One region of the Kitasatospora sp. NPDC091335 genome, then DNA from elsewhere that is predicted to be linked to it. Evidence: predicted binding sites of a transcription regulator. Region 1 holds the regulator's gene; the other holds the start of a gene.
The links. The regulator HspR, encoded in region 1, represses chaperone genes until heat shock. The targets are predictions, from matches to a motif close to TTGAGNNNNNNNNNCTCAA.
Positions count from the first base shown of each region.

Region 2: lon (endopeptidase La) is a predicted target of HspR. The motif match lies at 4,466-4,484, and genes of this name have one in related genera.

Region 1 covers NZ_JBIVUM010000002.1:644,380-651,358, reverse strand. Annotated here, with positions in the region: gene ACIQOW_RS07820 (helix-turn-helix domain-containing protein) at 1-753, shown strand, start outside; gene ACIQOW_RS07815 (hypothetical protein) at 944-1,561, opposite strand; gene ACIQOW_RS07810 (helix-turn-helix domain-containing protein) at 2,191-3,192, opposite strand; gene ACIQOW_RS07805 (heat shock protein transcriptional repressor HspR) at 3,384-3,911, opposite strand; gene dnaJ (molecular chaperone DnaJ) at 3,919-5,085, opposite strand; gene grpE (nucleotide exchange factor GrpE) at 5,249-5,866, opposite strand; gene dnaK (molecular chaperone DnaK) at 5,863-6,979, opposite strand, start outside.
Region 2 covers NZ_JBIVUM010000004.1:344,276-351,254, reverse strand. Annotated here, with positions in the region: gene ACIQOW_RS13010 (ROK family protein) at 152-1,366, opposite strand; gene ACIQOW_RS13005 (GtrA family protein) at 1,386-1,937, opposite strand; gene lon (endopeptidase La) at 2,044-4,443, opposite strand; gene ACIQOW_RS12995 (rhomboid-like protein) at 4,658-5,380, opposite strand; gene ACIQOW_RS12990 (response regulator transcription factor) at 5,997-6,734, shown strand; gene ACIQOW_RS12985 (sensor histidine kinase) at 6,816-6,979, shown strand, end outside.

The DNA.
Region 1 (6,979 bases):
CGCTCCCGCGCCGTCCGCCTGCTGCTGCACGCCGAGCGGCTCCCCGGCACCCTCGGGCCGCTCGCCCGCGCCTACGACACGGCCCGCCACCCGGACCGGTGTGCGCCGGCCGTCGACCCCGGCACCTCCGGTCCGGCCGACACCGTCGACGACGCCGCCGACGTCCGCCGACGGGTCACCGAACTCGTCTCGGAGTGCCGGGAGGAGGTCCTGGCCGCCCAGCCCGGCCCGCGTCCGCTCGAAGCCCTCAGGATGGCCCTCGCCCAGGACCTCTCGCTGCTCCGCCGGGGCTGCTCACTGCGCACCGTCTACCAGCCGGCCACCGTCGCCGATCCCGCCGTGCAGAGCCAGATCGCGCTGCGCGCCGGGCAGGGCGCCCAGGTCCGGGTCCTCACCGAACCGTACGAGCGGGTGCTGGTCTTCGACCGTGCGGTGGCGGTCATCCCCGCCGCGGAGGACCGCAGCCGTGCCGCCTTCCTCACCGACCCCACCACCGTGGCCTACCTGGTCGCCCAGTTCGAACGCGACTGGGCCCGCGCCGCACCCGTCGGCCGTCACCTCGACCCGCCGCCCGCCACCACCGTCCGGATCGGCCGGCTGCTCGCCCGCGGTCTCACCCAGCGCGCCGTCGCGACCCGGCTGGGTGTGAGCGAACGTACCGTCGCGGCCCACATCTCCCGGCTGCGCGACCGCTACGGCGCCCGGACCCTCTTCCACCTCGGCTGGCAGCTGCGGGGCGAGCGCCATGACTGACACTCCGCCACCCCGTTGTTCGTCCAGCGCCTCACCCGGCGTGCCGGCGCGAGCGGCCGGTGCCTCGGGGAACGTGCGGTGGCGGGCCGGTTCGCCCGGCCGCGGGACTCGTACGACGCGGAGACGCTGTTCCGGCCGGGCCGGCAGCCGCGGGGAGCCCGGGCGGGAGAGCCCGGTGGGCAGCCGCCGTTCAGCCGGTGGCGGCGCCGGTCGGCCAGTAGCCGGGGACCGGGGGCTGCTGCCGGGGGACGCTGAACTGCTCGCCGGGGGCGGTCCAGAAGCCCTCGCGCAGGGAGAGCGCCATGCCGGCCCAGTCGAGCGCGGTCTCGACCGTGTGGTTGAGGGCCTCCTGCGACCAGGTGTCGTCGAAGACCAGCGGCAGGACGGGGGCGACCTGCTCGATGGTGGCGATCAGCGGGTTGTGGGTGATGGCCTCGTCGACCAGGAGGACGATCGGCTTGCGCAGCGCCGACGCCCAGCCGAGCTCCAGGCTCACGCCGGCCGAGAGGGGGGCCCCGACGTAGGCGAACACCAGGTCGGCGGACTGGAGGGCGCGGAAGTCGGACGGAACGCGCGGCTCCGGCGCGCGGCCGGAGATGGTCCAGGCGTCGCTGTGGTGCGCGCTGTACACGGCGGCACCGCTGCGGAGGAGGGTGGTGCGGAGCGTCGTCAGCCGCGTCCGGCTGGCGAGCGTCACCACGCTGTCGGCCGGCCCGGTCAGCCGCATCAGCGGCGCGGCCAGGAACACACGTGCACGCCGACCCTCAGGGGCCTGGCTGTCGTGGTGACGCAGGTAGGGCTCGGTCATGTCGACTCCGGGGAAAGGCCGACCGGGTTGAAAAGTGCGTCGGCAGGCGTGGAGAGTGGTTGCTGCTTCAAGTAGTCCGATGCCCCGATTGTTGGGAGAATTGACAGTACAGCAACAGAATTGTCAACTGGTGCTGGACTATCGGGGGCGAACTGATCGTCCATCTGTGGCACCTGCCCCGTCCAGGGCTTCCCGGTGTCATATGGATGCCTGGCAGGGAGATGACGCGTTCTCAGGCGTGCAGCTATTGGCAGGCTCGTGCACCCTGCGGCAACATGTGGTCGGTAAGTTTTGTCTAGGCGCTGCGTTCGACGCAGATGACAGAAGGGGTGGGCATGTCTCACTTGTGCCGTTTCGTCCGTAACGCGGTCCTGCCTCTGGTTGTCGGTGCGGCTGCATTGCTCGGCGGGTATCTCGCGGTCGACCACGGGCAGGCGGCGCCCGACTCGTCGGCCGTTGCCGCTGTCTCCGTCCTCGACGACATCAGCTGGGGCTGACCGCGTGTGCCGACCGGCACTGATGCGAGACTTCCCCGGACTTCCTCGTCCGCGGGAAACGTATTCGCAGGTGGGCGGCCGGCGCGTTTTTACCCGCCACTGATCCGACGCGCCGCTGGCGCGGGCATGTCTCTACGGATGGTTCCCGTTTGTGGATTCAGCCCGCGCGAGCGCGTATCCGAGTTGGAACAAGGAGTCCACATTGTGCTCCTCGCGCATCTCGGCGATATGGCGGGCCAGGGTGCGTTCGCTGATTCCCAGGCGTCTCGCGATGACTCTGTGATTGGTTCCCGCCAGCAGTAGATCGATGATCGTCTGGCGAAGCCGCGAGACGACCTGCTGGGGGACGGCGCGGTCCCCGTCGAAGTCGAGGGCGCGGCTCCAGCTCGGCTCGAAGACCTGCTCGGCGAGGTAGGTGGCCACCGCGGGTTCGTGGATGAAGGCCGCCATGTTCAAGTCGTGCGCGACCGGGATGACGGCCATCTTCCGGTCTATGACGATGAGCCGGGTATAGGGCTCGTCAAGGGTTCTGTACTGGCCGCCGGCCTTGGCCAGGCGTGTGACGTAGTCCCGGGTGGGCTGGTGGTAACGCGTGCTGGCGTGGTAGATCGTCCGGATCTTCGTGCCGTTGCCCAGCATGGCGAGGTCCCGGTCGATCACCGAGGCCAGGAGCTCGGGAGGCCGTGGACCCCCTGGCTGGAGTGCCAGCGCCTCCTCGGCGCCCGCGTCGGCGTACTGCTGCATCTTCTGATTTATCAGCACTTTGCCATGGACATACTCGATCGAGCCGCCGACCTGTCCGGGCGTGTGAAACTCCTGGGCGAGTTCGCTCAGTTCGGTCGGCAGGGCGACGGCCCGGGTGAGAAGCTCGAGCGCCTGTCGCTGCCAGGTGCTGCTGAGGCTCTCCGAAAGCTGGGTCGGGTCGATGGCGATCAGGCTGTCCGGCGCGTCGAGGTCAGGGACCAGAAGGCCTATTCTGATCAATTCGTCCAGCGGACCCGATTCACCCGGGGCCGGGACCTCTTTCGACGTACTCCCGCCGGTCCTGATGATGTGCAGGAAAAGCGCACGAGCTTCCGCGGAAAGTATCGGCCCCCCACTCGTGATGGGGCCGAATTGAGCTCGTCCACTCATGCCGGCTCCTTGCCGTTGACCCAACCCGCCGTGACCCGTCCCAGCAGATCCTAGGGCGCGTGACCATTGCTGATGATGAGATCGCCGGTCTCTCCCGAGCTTGGCCGATCGCCAGAGCGACACTCTCTCACCAACACCGAGCCGCCGGCACCCCCCGAGAGGAGGGGCCGGCGGCTCGGTGGGTGGCCCGGTCAGCGCCTGGGGCGCCAGACGACGAGGGCGCTGGACTGCGGGGTGGGGGGCTGGTACGGGACGAGGTCACGGCGGTAGGAGGCGTGGACGGCGGCCTCGCGCTGCCGCAGGGCGCTGGCGGCGCCCTCCAGGGAGTCGACCAGTTCCGCGACGCGGGACTGGAGGGCGGAGACCTGGTTCTCCAGCTCGATGATCCGCTTGATGCCCGCCAGGTTGATGCCCTCGTCCTGGGAGAGCCGCTGGACCTCGCGCAGCTGCTGGATGTCGCGCGCGGAGTAGCGGCGGCCGCGGCCCGCGGTGCGGTCGGGGCAGACCAGGCCGAGGCGGTCGTACTGGCGCAGGGTCTGCGGATGCAGCCCGGACAGTTCGGCGGCCACGGAGATGACGTACACCGGGGTGTCCTCGGTGAGGACGTACTGCGGCGGGGCCGCGGCCCGGCGGGTGCGGCGCGGGCCGGCACCGGGCAGGCCCTCGCCGACGCCGGGGCCGATCGGGGTGTCGGGATCGATCGGGTTCATCGGGGACATCTGGTCGTCACGCTCCCTTCGCCGCCCGGAACAGGGCGGCTCGCGGATCGTCGGAGGCGGTGGCCTCGCGGTACTGCTCCAGGGCGTTCAGCGCGTCGCCGGCGACCTGCTGGGGCACCACGACCTCGACGGTGACGAGGAGGTCGCCGCGGGTGCCGTCCTTGCGGGTGGCACCCTTGCCGCGGGCGCGCATGGTGAGGCCGTTGGCGCTGCCCGGGGGGAGCTTGAGCTTCACGGCGGGGCCGTTCAGGGTGGGCACCTCGATGGTGGCGCCGAGCGCCGCCTCGGGGAAGGTGACCGGGACGGTGACCGTGAGGTTGTCGCCCTTGCGCCCGAAGACCGGGTGCGGGTCGACGTGCACGGTGACGTAGAGGTCGCCGGGCTGTCCGCCGCGCTCGCCCTGGGCGCCCTTGCCCTTGAGCCGGATGCGCTGGTCGGCCTGGACGCCGGCCGGGATGCGGACCTGCATGGTGCGGGCCGAGCTGGCCCGGCCGCTGCCGTGGCAGTCGGGGCACGGGTCGTCGACGATCATGCCCCGGCCGCGGCAGTCCTTGCACGGCTCGGAGAGCGCGAAGGCGCCCTGGCCGCGGCTGACGGTGCCCGCGCCGACACAGGTCGGGCAGACCCGCGGGGTGGTGCCGGACTTGGCGCCGCTGCCGTTGCAGTGACGGCACGGGGCCTGGCTGGTCATCCGCAGCGGGACGGTCGCGCCGTCGACCGCCTCCTCGAAGGAGAGCGTCACCTCGGTCTCGACGTCGGCGCCGCGCCTGGGCGGGGCCTGCCGGGTGCCGCCGCGGTTGAAGAGGCCGCCGAAGACGTCGCCGAGCCCGCCTCCGCCGCCCCCGCCGCCGCCCTGCTGGCCGCTGAAGAGGTCGCCGAAGTCGAAGCTGTAGCTGCCGGTGCCGCCGGGGCCGCCGCCGGCCCGGAAGCCGCCGTTGGCGAAGAGGCTGCGGGCCTCGTCGTACTCCTTGCGGCGCTTCTCGTCGGAGAGGACGTCGTACGCCTCGGAGATGTCCTTGAACCGCTCCTCGGCCTTGGGGTCACCCGTGTTGGCGTCGGGGTGGAACTCGCGCGCGAGCTTGCGGTAGGTCTTCTTGATCTCGGTGGCGGTGGCGTCCTTGGGCACGCCGAGGACCTTGTAGTAGTCCTTCTCGACAAAGTCCTTGCCACTCATGGCTTCCGCCACCTCCCGATGTCCATAGTCACAGAGCTGTCAACAGGCGCTGAGCGAACGACCGTCGACAGCGCGCTGCGGAGCCGGCCGCCGTACTTGCCGGCGTACGACTCCGCAGCGCACTGGGTGTCAGCTGTCACTGGGTTCCAGCTGTCACAGGTTGTCAGCTGTCCGAGCCACCGTCGGACTTGTCCGGGTCGGCGGACTTCGCCTCGGCGTCCGAGGACGCCTGGCTGCCGGGCTGCGGTTCCGCGACGGCCACCATCGCCGGGCGGATGATCCGCTCGCCGATGCGGTAGCCGGGCTGGAGGACCTGCACGCAGGTGTCCTCGGTGACGTCCGAGGAGTAGCTGTGCATCAGCGCCTCGTGCATGGTCGGGTCGAAGGGCTCGCCCTCCTTGCCGAACTGCTGGAGGCCCAGCTTGGCGACGACCGTCTCCAGCGACTCGGCGACGGACTTGAAGCCGCCCGTCACCTCGCCGTGCTCACGGGCGCGGCCGATGTCGTCCAGGACCGGGATCAGCGACTCCAGGATGTTGGAGACGGCGATCTCGCGGACGGTCAGCCGGTCGCGCTCGACCCGCTTGCGGTAGTTCTGGTACTCGGCCTGGAGGCGCTGGAGGTCACCGGTGCGCTCGGAGAGCTCGCGCTTGGCGGCGGCGAGGTCCTCCGAACCGGACTCCCCGGAGCCACCGGCGGCGGCCTCCTCGGCAGCCTTGATCACGGCCTCTTCGGCGGCGGAGTCGTCGCCGGGCTTGCCGCCCTGCGGCTTGTCCGTCATGCCGCACCGCCCTTGGGCTTCTCGTCGTCCACGATCTCGGCGTCGACGACGTCGTCGTCCTTGGCCTGGGCGGAGTCACCGGTGGGGGCGGCACCGGCGGCGTCGGCGTTGGCGTACAGCGCCTGGCCGAGCTTCTGCGCGGTGGTGGAGACCTTCTCCGAGGCTTCGCGGATCTTCGCGATGTCCTCGCCCTTCAGGGCCTCCTTGAGCTCGCCGATGGCGGTCTCGACCTCGGCCTTGACGTCGGCCGGCAGCTTGTCGGCGTTGTCGGCGATGAACTTCTCGGTCGAGTAGACGAGCTGCTCGGCGGAGTTGCGGGTCTCCACGGACTCGCGGCGCTTGTGGTCGTCCTCGGCGTACTGCTCGGCCTCGCGGCGCATCCGGTCGACCTCGTCCTTCGGCAGCGAGGAGCCGCCGGTGACGGTCATCTTCTGCTCCTTGCCGGTGCCGAGGTCCTTGGCACCGACGTGCATGATGCCGTTGGCGTCGATGTCGAAGGTGACCTCGATCTGCGGCAGGCCGCGCGGCGCCGGCGGCAGGCCGGTCAGCTCGAACATCCCGAGCTTCTTGTTGTACGCCGCGATCTCGCGCTCGCCCTGGTAGACCTGGATCTGCACGGACGGCTGGTTGTCCTCGGCCGTGGTGAAGATCTCGGAGCGCTTGGTCGGGATCGTGGTGTTGCGCTCGATCAGCTTGGTCATGATGCCGCCCTTGGTCTCGATGCCGAGGGACAGCGGGGTGACGTCCAGCAGGAGGACGTCCTTGACCTCGCCCTTGAGGACACCGGCCTGGAGCGCGGCGCCGATGGCGACGACCTCGTCCGGGTTGACGCCCTTGTTGGCGTCCTGACCGCCGGTCAGCTCCTTGACGAGCTCGGCGACGGCCGGCATGCGGGTCGAGCCACCGACCAGGACGACGTGGTCGATCTCGGAGAGCGAGATGCCGGCGTCCTTGATCACGTTGTGGAACGGGACCTTGCAGCGCTCCAGCAGGTCCGAGGTCAGCTGCTGGAACTGGGCCCGGGTGAGCTTCTCGTCCAGGTGCAGCGGGCCCTCGGCGGAGGCCGTGATGTACGGCAGGTTGATCGAGGTCTCGGAGGACGAGGACAGCTCG
Region 2 (6,979 bases), on a different contig from region 1:
CCGAGCCCCCGGCCACCGCGGCCGGGGGCTCGGCGCGTCCGGGGTGTGCCTGTGCGGCCCGTCCGGGCCCGTCCCGGGCGTCCGAGGGCCCGTCCCCCGGCCGTCCCGCCGTCCCGCCCTCAAACCGTCAGGCAGTCAGGCAGTCAGGCCGTCACGCCGCCGTGAACGGCCCCGGCTCGGCGACGACGGCCCGGACGACCCGCACCGCCGCACCCAGCAGCGGGCCCCGGCGGCCCAGCCGGGAAACGGTCAGCCGGTCGTCGGACCACGGCCGCACCGTCACCCTGGCGGCCAGCTCGGCCCGCATCGCGGGCAGCAGCCAGGGCGCCAGCCTGGCGTAGCCGCCGCCCAGCACCACCTCCGCCGGGTCCAGCAGGTTCACCGCGCCGGCGGCCGCGGTGCCGAGCGCCGTGCCGGCCCCGGCCAGTGCCGCCCTGGCCGCCGCGTTCCCGGCCCCGGCGCGGTCGGCGAGCAGCTTCACCCAGTCGCCCCGGGCGCCGGCCAGACCGGCCGCCCGCAGCACCGCCGCCTCGCCCGCGTACTGCTCCAGGCAGCCGGCCGCCCCGCAGGCGCAGCGGGGCCCTCCGGGGTGGACCGGCACGTGGCCGAACTCGCCGGCGAAGCCGCCCGCCCCGCGCAGCAGCCGGCCGCCGACCACGATCGCCGCGCCGACCCCGGCCTCGGCGGAGACGTACAGGAAGTCCTCCGGGCCCGCGCCCAGCCAGCGCTCGGCCAGGCCGCCGAGGTTGGCCTCGTTGTCCGCCTCGATCGGCAGCCCGGCCAGGCCGCCCCCGGCCGCCCGCAGCGCCGGGCGCAGTCCCGCGGCCAGCGGGACGTCCTGCCAGCCCAGGTTCGCGGCCCGCCGGAGCACTCCGTCGGTGCCGCCGACCAGCCCGGGCACGGCCAGGGTGAGCCCGGCCGGGCTCAGCCCCGCCTCGGTGACGGCCCCGCTCAGCAGGTGGGCGAGGTCCGCCATGACGGCGGCGGGCTCGCGGTCGTGGTTGGAGACCTCCCGGCGCCGCCAGGCGCGGACCTCCCCGCGCAGGTCGACCACGCAGGCGCCCAGGTGCCGCACCCCGATCTCGGCGCCGAGGCCGCAGGGCCCGGCCGGGTTGAGGCCGAGCGCGGTGCCCGGGCGGCCGACCTTGCCGCTGGGCGTGGCGGGGCCCTCCTCGACCACCAGGCCCGCGGTGATCAGCTGTTCGGCGAGGGAGGAGACGGCGGCCCTGGTCAGCCCCGTCCCGGCGGCCACCTCGGCGCGCGAGCGCGGGCCGCTCGCGATCATCCCGAGCACCAGGGCCAGGTTGGCCCGGCGCATCCCCTGCTGGCTGGCGGGCCCGGTCCGGACCGCGTCCGGCTCGCGCATGAGGCTCACCCCGTCCCCTTCACGGCACGTCCCGTGGCAGCTCGGGTGCCGCGTGACCGGGCTCCTGGGGCACCGCCGCCGCCAGGGCGGGCCCGGCGAGCGGGACGAAGACCCACCGCCGCATCGCCCAGTAGCGGAACAGCATCGCCACGAAGGTGCCGACGACCATCCCGCTGAGGAAGTCGGCGACCTCCTGCCGGAAGGGGCTGGTGTACGGCTCGCGCAGGTCCAGCAGGTAGCGCGAGGCCACCAGCGGAAGGTCGTTGACGGCGATCGCCACCGCGCTGACCAGGACGAACATCAGCACCTCGCGCGGCCGGCCGTCGGCCCGGAAGGCCCAGCGGCGGTTCAGCACGTACGAGACGACGGTGCCGATCACGGTCGCGATGGTCAGGGCGACCACCGGTTTGCCCGCCAGCACGGTGAGCTTGAGCTCGAAGTCGATCACCGTGGTGAGCGCGAAGCAGCCGCTCCCGACCAGCAGGAACTTCACCAGCCGGCGGTGCCGCACCAGGAAGGGGCGCAGCCGGTCGGGCACCCGGGCCAGGGCGCGCTGCGTGGGGGACGGCATCTCCGCAGTCTCGCACGCGGGGATGCCGTCGGCCCTCCAGATCGCCGGTGGTGCCCTGGCCGCCCATCCGGCGCCCAGGGCACCGGTCGGACGGCCGGGGCACCGGTCAGGCGGCCACCAGCACCGCGGCCGTGGCCGGCTCCAGGGCCAGCTCCAGCACCTCCCGCACGTCCGCCACCGGGTGGACGGTGAACCGCTCCAGCACCTCGGCCGGGACGTCGTCCAGGTCGGCCTCGTTGCGCTTGGGGATGACCACCGTGGTGATCCCGGCCCGGTCCGCGGCGAGCAGCTTCTGCTTCACCCCGCCGATCGGCAGCACCCGCCCGGTCAGCGACACCTCGCCCGTCATCGCCACGTCGGTGCGCACCTTGCGGCCGGAGAGCAGCGAGGCCAGCGCCGTGGTCATGGTGATGCCGGCGCTCGGCCCGTCCTTGGGGACGGCCCCGGCCGGGACGTGCAGGTGCACGCCGCGGTCGCGCAGCGAGGTGACCGGCAGCTCCAGCTCGGCGCCGCGCGAGCGCAGGTAGGAGAGCGCGATGTGCGCGGACTCCTTCATCACGTCGCCCAGTTGCCCGGTGAGGGTCAGCCCGCTGCCGCCGGTCTCGGCGTCGGCCAGCGAGGCCTCGATGTAGAGCACGTCGCCGCCGGCGCCGGTCACCGCGAGGCCGGTGGCCACGCCCGGGACGGCGGTGCGGCGCTCGGCCGGCTCCTGGGCGGACTCCGGCACGTGGTGCGGCCGGCCGATCAGGGCGCGCAGGTCCTCCGCGCCGACCGCGGCGGGCAGTTCGCGCTCGCCCAGCTCGGCCTGGGCGGCGATCTTGCGCAGCACCCGGGCGATCGAGCGCTCCAGGTTCCGGACGCCCGCCTCGCGGGTGTACTCCCCCGCGAGCCGGCGCAGCGCCTCCTCGTCGACGCCGACCTGCCCGGCGTCGAGGCCGGCCTTCTCCAGCTGGCGCGGGAGCAGGTGGTCGCGGGCGATGACGACCTTCTCGTCCTCGGTGTAGCCGTCCAGCCGGACCAGCTCCATCCGGTCGAGCAGCGGCTCGGGGATGGCCTCCAGCACGTTGGCGGTGGCGAGGAAGACGACGTCGGAGAGGTCGAGTTCGACCTCCAGGTAGTGGTCCCTGAAGGTGTGGTTCTGTGCCGGGTCCAGCACCTCCAGCAGGGCGGCGGCCGGGTCGCCCCGGTAGTCGGAGCCGACCTTGTCGATCTCGTCCAGCAGGACGACCGGGTTCATCGAGCCGGCCTCCTTGATCGCCCGGACCAGCCGGCCCGGCAGCGCGCCGACGTAGGTGCGCCGGTGGCCGCGGATCTCCGCCTCGTCCCGGACGCCGCCGAGCGAGACCCGGACGAACTCGCGGCCCATGGCACGGGCCACCGACTCGCCGAGCGAGGTCTTGCCGACGCCGGGCGGGCCGACCAGGGCGAGCACCGCGCCTCCCCGGCGGCCGCCGACCGCCCCGAGCCCCTGGTCCGAGCGGCGCTTGCGGACGGCCAGGTACTCGACGATCCGCTCCTTCACGTCGGTCAGGCCGGCGTGGTCGGCGTCCAGCACCGCGCGGGCGCCGGCGATGTCGTAGGCGTCCTCGGTGCGCTCGTTCCAGGGCAGCTCCAGGACGGTGTCCAGCCAGGTGCGGATCCAGGAGCCCTCGGGCGACTGGTCGGAGGCGCGCTCCAGCTTGTCGACCTCCTTGAGCGCCGCCTCGCGGACGCCCGCGGGGAGGTCGGCGGCCTCGACCCGGGCGCGGTAGTCGCCCTCCTCGTCGGCCGGTTCGCCGTTCAGCTCGGCCAGTTCCTTGCGGACGGCCTCCAGCTGACGGCGGAGCAGGAACTCCTTCTGCTGCTTGGCCACGCCCTCCTCGACGTCCTTGCGGATGGTGTCGTTGACCTCCTCCTCGGCGAGGTGGTCGCGCAGCAGGGCCAGCGCGTACTCCAGGCGGGCGACCTGGTCGGCCTCCAGCAGCACCCTGAGCTTCTGCTCGGGGGTGACGAAGGGGGCGTAGCCGATGTTGTCGGCGAGCTCGCCGACGCCCTCGATCCGGTCCACCCGGTCGACCACCTGCCAGGCGCCGCGCCTGCGCAGCCACTGGGTGGACAGCGCCTTGTACTCCTTGACCAGTTCGGCGGCCCGCCCGGCCACCGGTGTCCCGGCCGAGGACTCCTCGAAGGGCGTGGTCTCCACCCAGAGGGCGGCGCCGGGGCCTGTGGTGCCGACGCCGATCCTGACCCGGCGCACGGCCCGCACCAACGCGGCGGGCTCGCCGTCGGCCAGCCGGCCGACCTGCTCCACGGTGGCCAGCGTGCCGGCCGCCGCGTACGAGCCGTCCATCCGCGGGACCAGCAGGACCTGCGGCTTGCCGGAGCCGGTGGCCGCCGCGCGGGCGGCCTCGACCGCGGCGCGCACCTCGGAGTCCTTCAGGTCCAGCGGGACGACCATGCCCGGCAGGACGACCTCGTCGTCCAGCGGCAGTACGGGCAGGGTGAGCGGTGTGGACGTCGATGCCATGATCTCTCCCCGGTCAGTGAAGTTGAGTCGACCTGACTAAGGCTTCGCGGGCGCCGGATGTTCCCGGCGTCCAGTTCGCTGTGAGCGAACACGATTCGGCACGGGAAGCACCGCTTCCGGCTCCGTCAAAAGAGCACCGAAAGCACCGACCGCGCCTTAAGGGAGCCTGAAGTGAACGCTCCGGCCCCGGGGAGGCCCCGCCCGGGCGGCGGCGTCAACGCGCCGGCCGCACCCGCGCGGAAGCACCGCCGGCCGCGGGGGCGGCCGCCGTCACGGCGGCCGGACGCGGCCGGGGCGGACGCCGCTCGATCCGGCGCAGCCAGCGCCACAGCGCGACCCCGGTGAGCACCGCGGCCGGGTGCCCCACTCCGGTGATCACGTCCTTGTCGGTGGCGATCTGCTCGGCGATCATCAGCCCGGCGCCGCCCAGCGCGAGCAGCCGCCCGCGCCAGGAGAGCAGCCCGGCCAGCGCGCCCAGGCAGGCGAGCACGCCGTAGCTGACCCCGATGTCCAGGTAGTCCATCGCCTCGGGCGCCATCCGCCCGGTCTCCACCGCGGTGATCACCACCCCCTGGGAGAGCAGCGTCGCCGCGACGTGCCCGGCGGCGAACACCGCCGCCGCCCGGGCCGGCCCGACCCTGCGTTCCAGCGGCGCGAGGGTGACGGCGAATCCCCACAGGTACGGCATCCACACCTCGCCGGCCACCCAGAATCCGCTCAGCACGAGCGCACGCAAAGGATGCTGGAGGAGGTTGTGCCCGTCCGAACTGGAGGCCTCCTGCAACCGCTGCACGAGTTCCGGATCGGCGAGCCTGGCGAAGGTCGTGGTGGCTCCCACGACGGCGAGATATCCGAGCGTGAAGGGCGTCCGCCGGGGTGTCGGCATCCGTTCCAGCAGCCACTCCACGACACCGGCGCGCAGGCCGAGACGGAGCATTCCGTACGGCGCTCCCATGGTCCCGAACCCGTCGGCACCCCGCCCCGGACCAGCCATGCCGCCTCCGCTCCACGCCGCAGCCACCGACTCCCGCCAGGTGTCCAACGTACCGGCCCGCACTGCGGATTCCGCCCGGTCGGGTGTCGTCGCGGTCACCGTACGTCGAGGTTCTGAGAGGCACCTGGGAAAAGCCCGTGAAGACCGCCGCCGCGGCGGGCCGCCGGATTCCCGGCATTGGTCCAGACCTTCTCTCCATTAACGCGACAGCAGGGCCTCTGACCGGCGACTTGGCGTCAACTGGAGTGCATACGTACCGTTACGCGGTGAAAATTCGCCGGGTAAGGTATCGGCCCGTGCCCACTCGTGCAGTGGGTCCGAGGGCGGCCCGACAGCCGGCCCACGGGCCGGAAACGTCCGGTCCACCTGCCGGGAAGCATCCACTGTCCGTACGCTGCGAAGTGCGCGGGAGACATGGGCGGCCGACCATCCGTCCTCGGCTCCCGATCGCGCGGCGGGACGGCGGACCCGGCACAGTCCACGACGGAACAAGACTACGAGCGGAGCCCGCCATCCCCACAGATGGCCGGCCCGCAGCCCTGGGGGCGGTGGCGTGACCGTGACAGAGATTCAGCAGGACAACCACAACACCGGTGGCACTGTGAGCAGCCAGCGCAGAGTCCTGGTGGTGGAGGACGAGCCCACGATCGCCGAGTCGATCGCCGCCCGGCTGGGCGCCGAGGGATTCAAGGTCGCCGTGGCCCACGACGGCCCCGGCGCGGTCGACGGCTTCCACACCTGGCAGCCGGACCTGGTGGTCCTCGACATCATGCTGCCCGGCTTCGACGGCCTCGAAGTGTGCCGCCGGATCCAGGCCCAGCGCCCGGTGCCGGTGCTGATGCTGACCGCCCGCGACGACGAGACGGACCTGCTGGTCGGCCTCGGCGTCGGCGCGGACGACTACATGACCAAGCCGTTCTCGATGCGCGAACTGGCCGCCCGCGTCAACGTCCTGCTGCGCCGCGTCGAGCGCGCCCAGCAGGCCGCCCGCACACCGGCCCTGGGCAGCCTGCGCTTCGGCGAGCTGGAGATCGACCACGTGCAGCGCCGGGTCCGGCTGGCCTCGGGCGACGTCCACCTGACGCCGACCGAGTTCGACCTGCTCGCCTGCCTGGCCGCCCAGCCGCGCGCGGTGCTCACCCGTGAGCAGCTGCTGGCCGAGGTCTGGGACTGGACCGACGCCTCCGGCACCCGCACCGTGGACAGCCACGTCAAGGCACTGCGCCGGAAGATCGGCGCCAGCTGGATCCGCACCGTCCACGGCGTCGGCTACGCGCTGGAGGCTCCGCTCTCCTGACGGCGCCGCACGGACGACGGGCCGCCGGGGGGCCCGTGTCCGGGACGACGCCGCGCCACCACGCGGGGACTACAGGGACCAATGACCTTTCCACAGCAACGCAACGGGGAATCCGACGGCGCGCGGCCGCAGAACCTGGCCGCCCGCGCCGCCCACCGGGTCTGGGCCGACGTCCGGCCGCTCGACCCGGTCCGCTCGATCAAGGGCAAGCTCGCCCTGCTCGTGATCGTCTCCGTGTTCCTGGC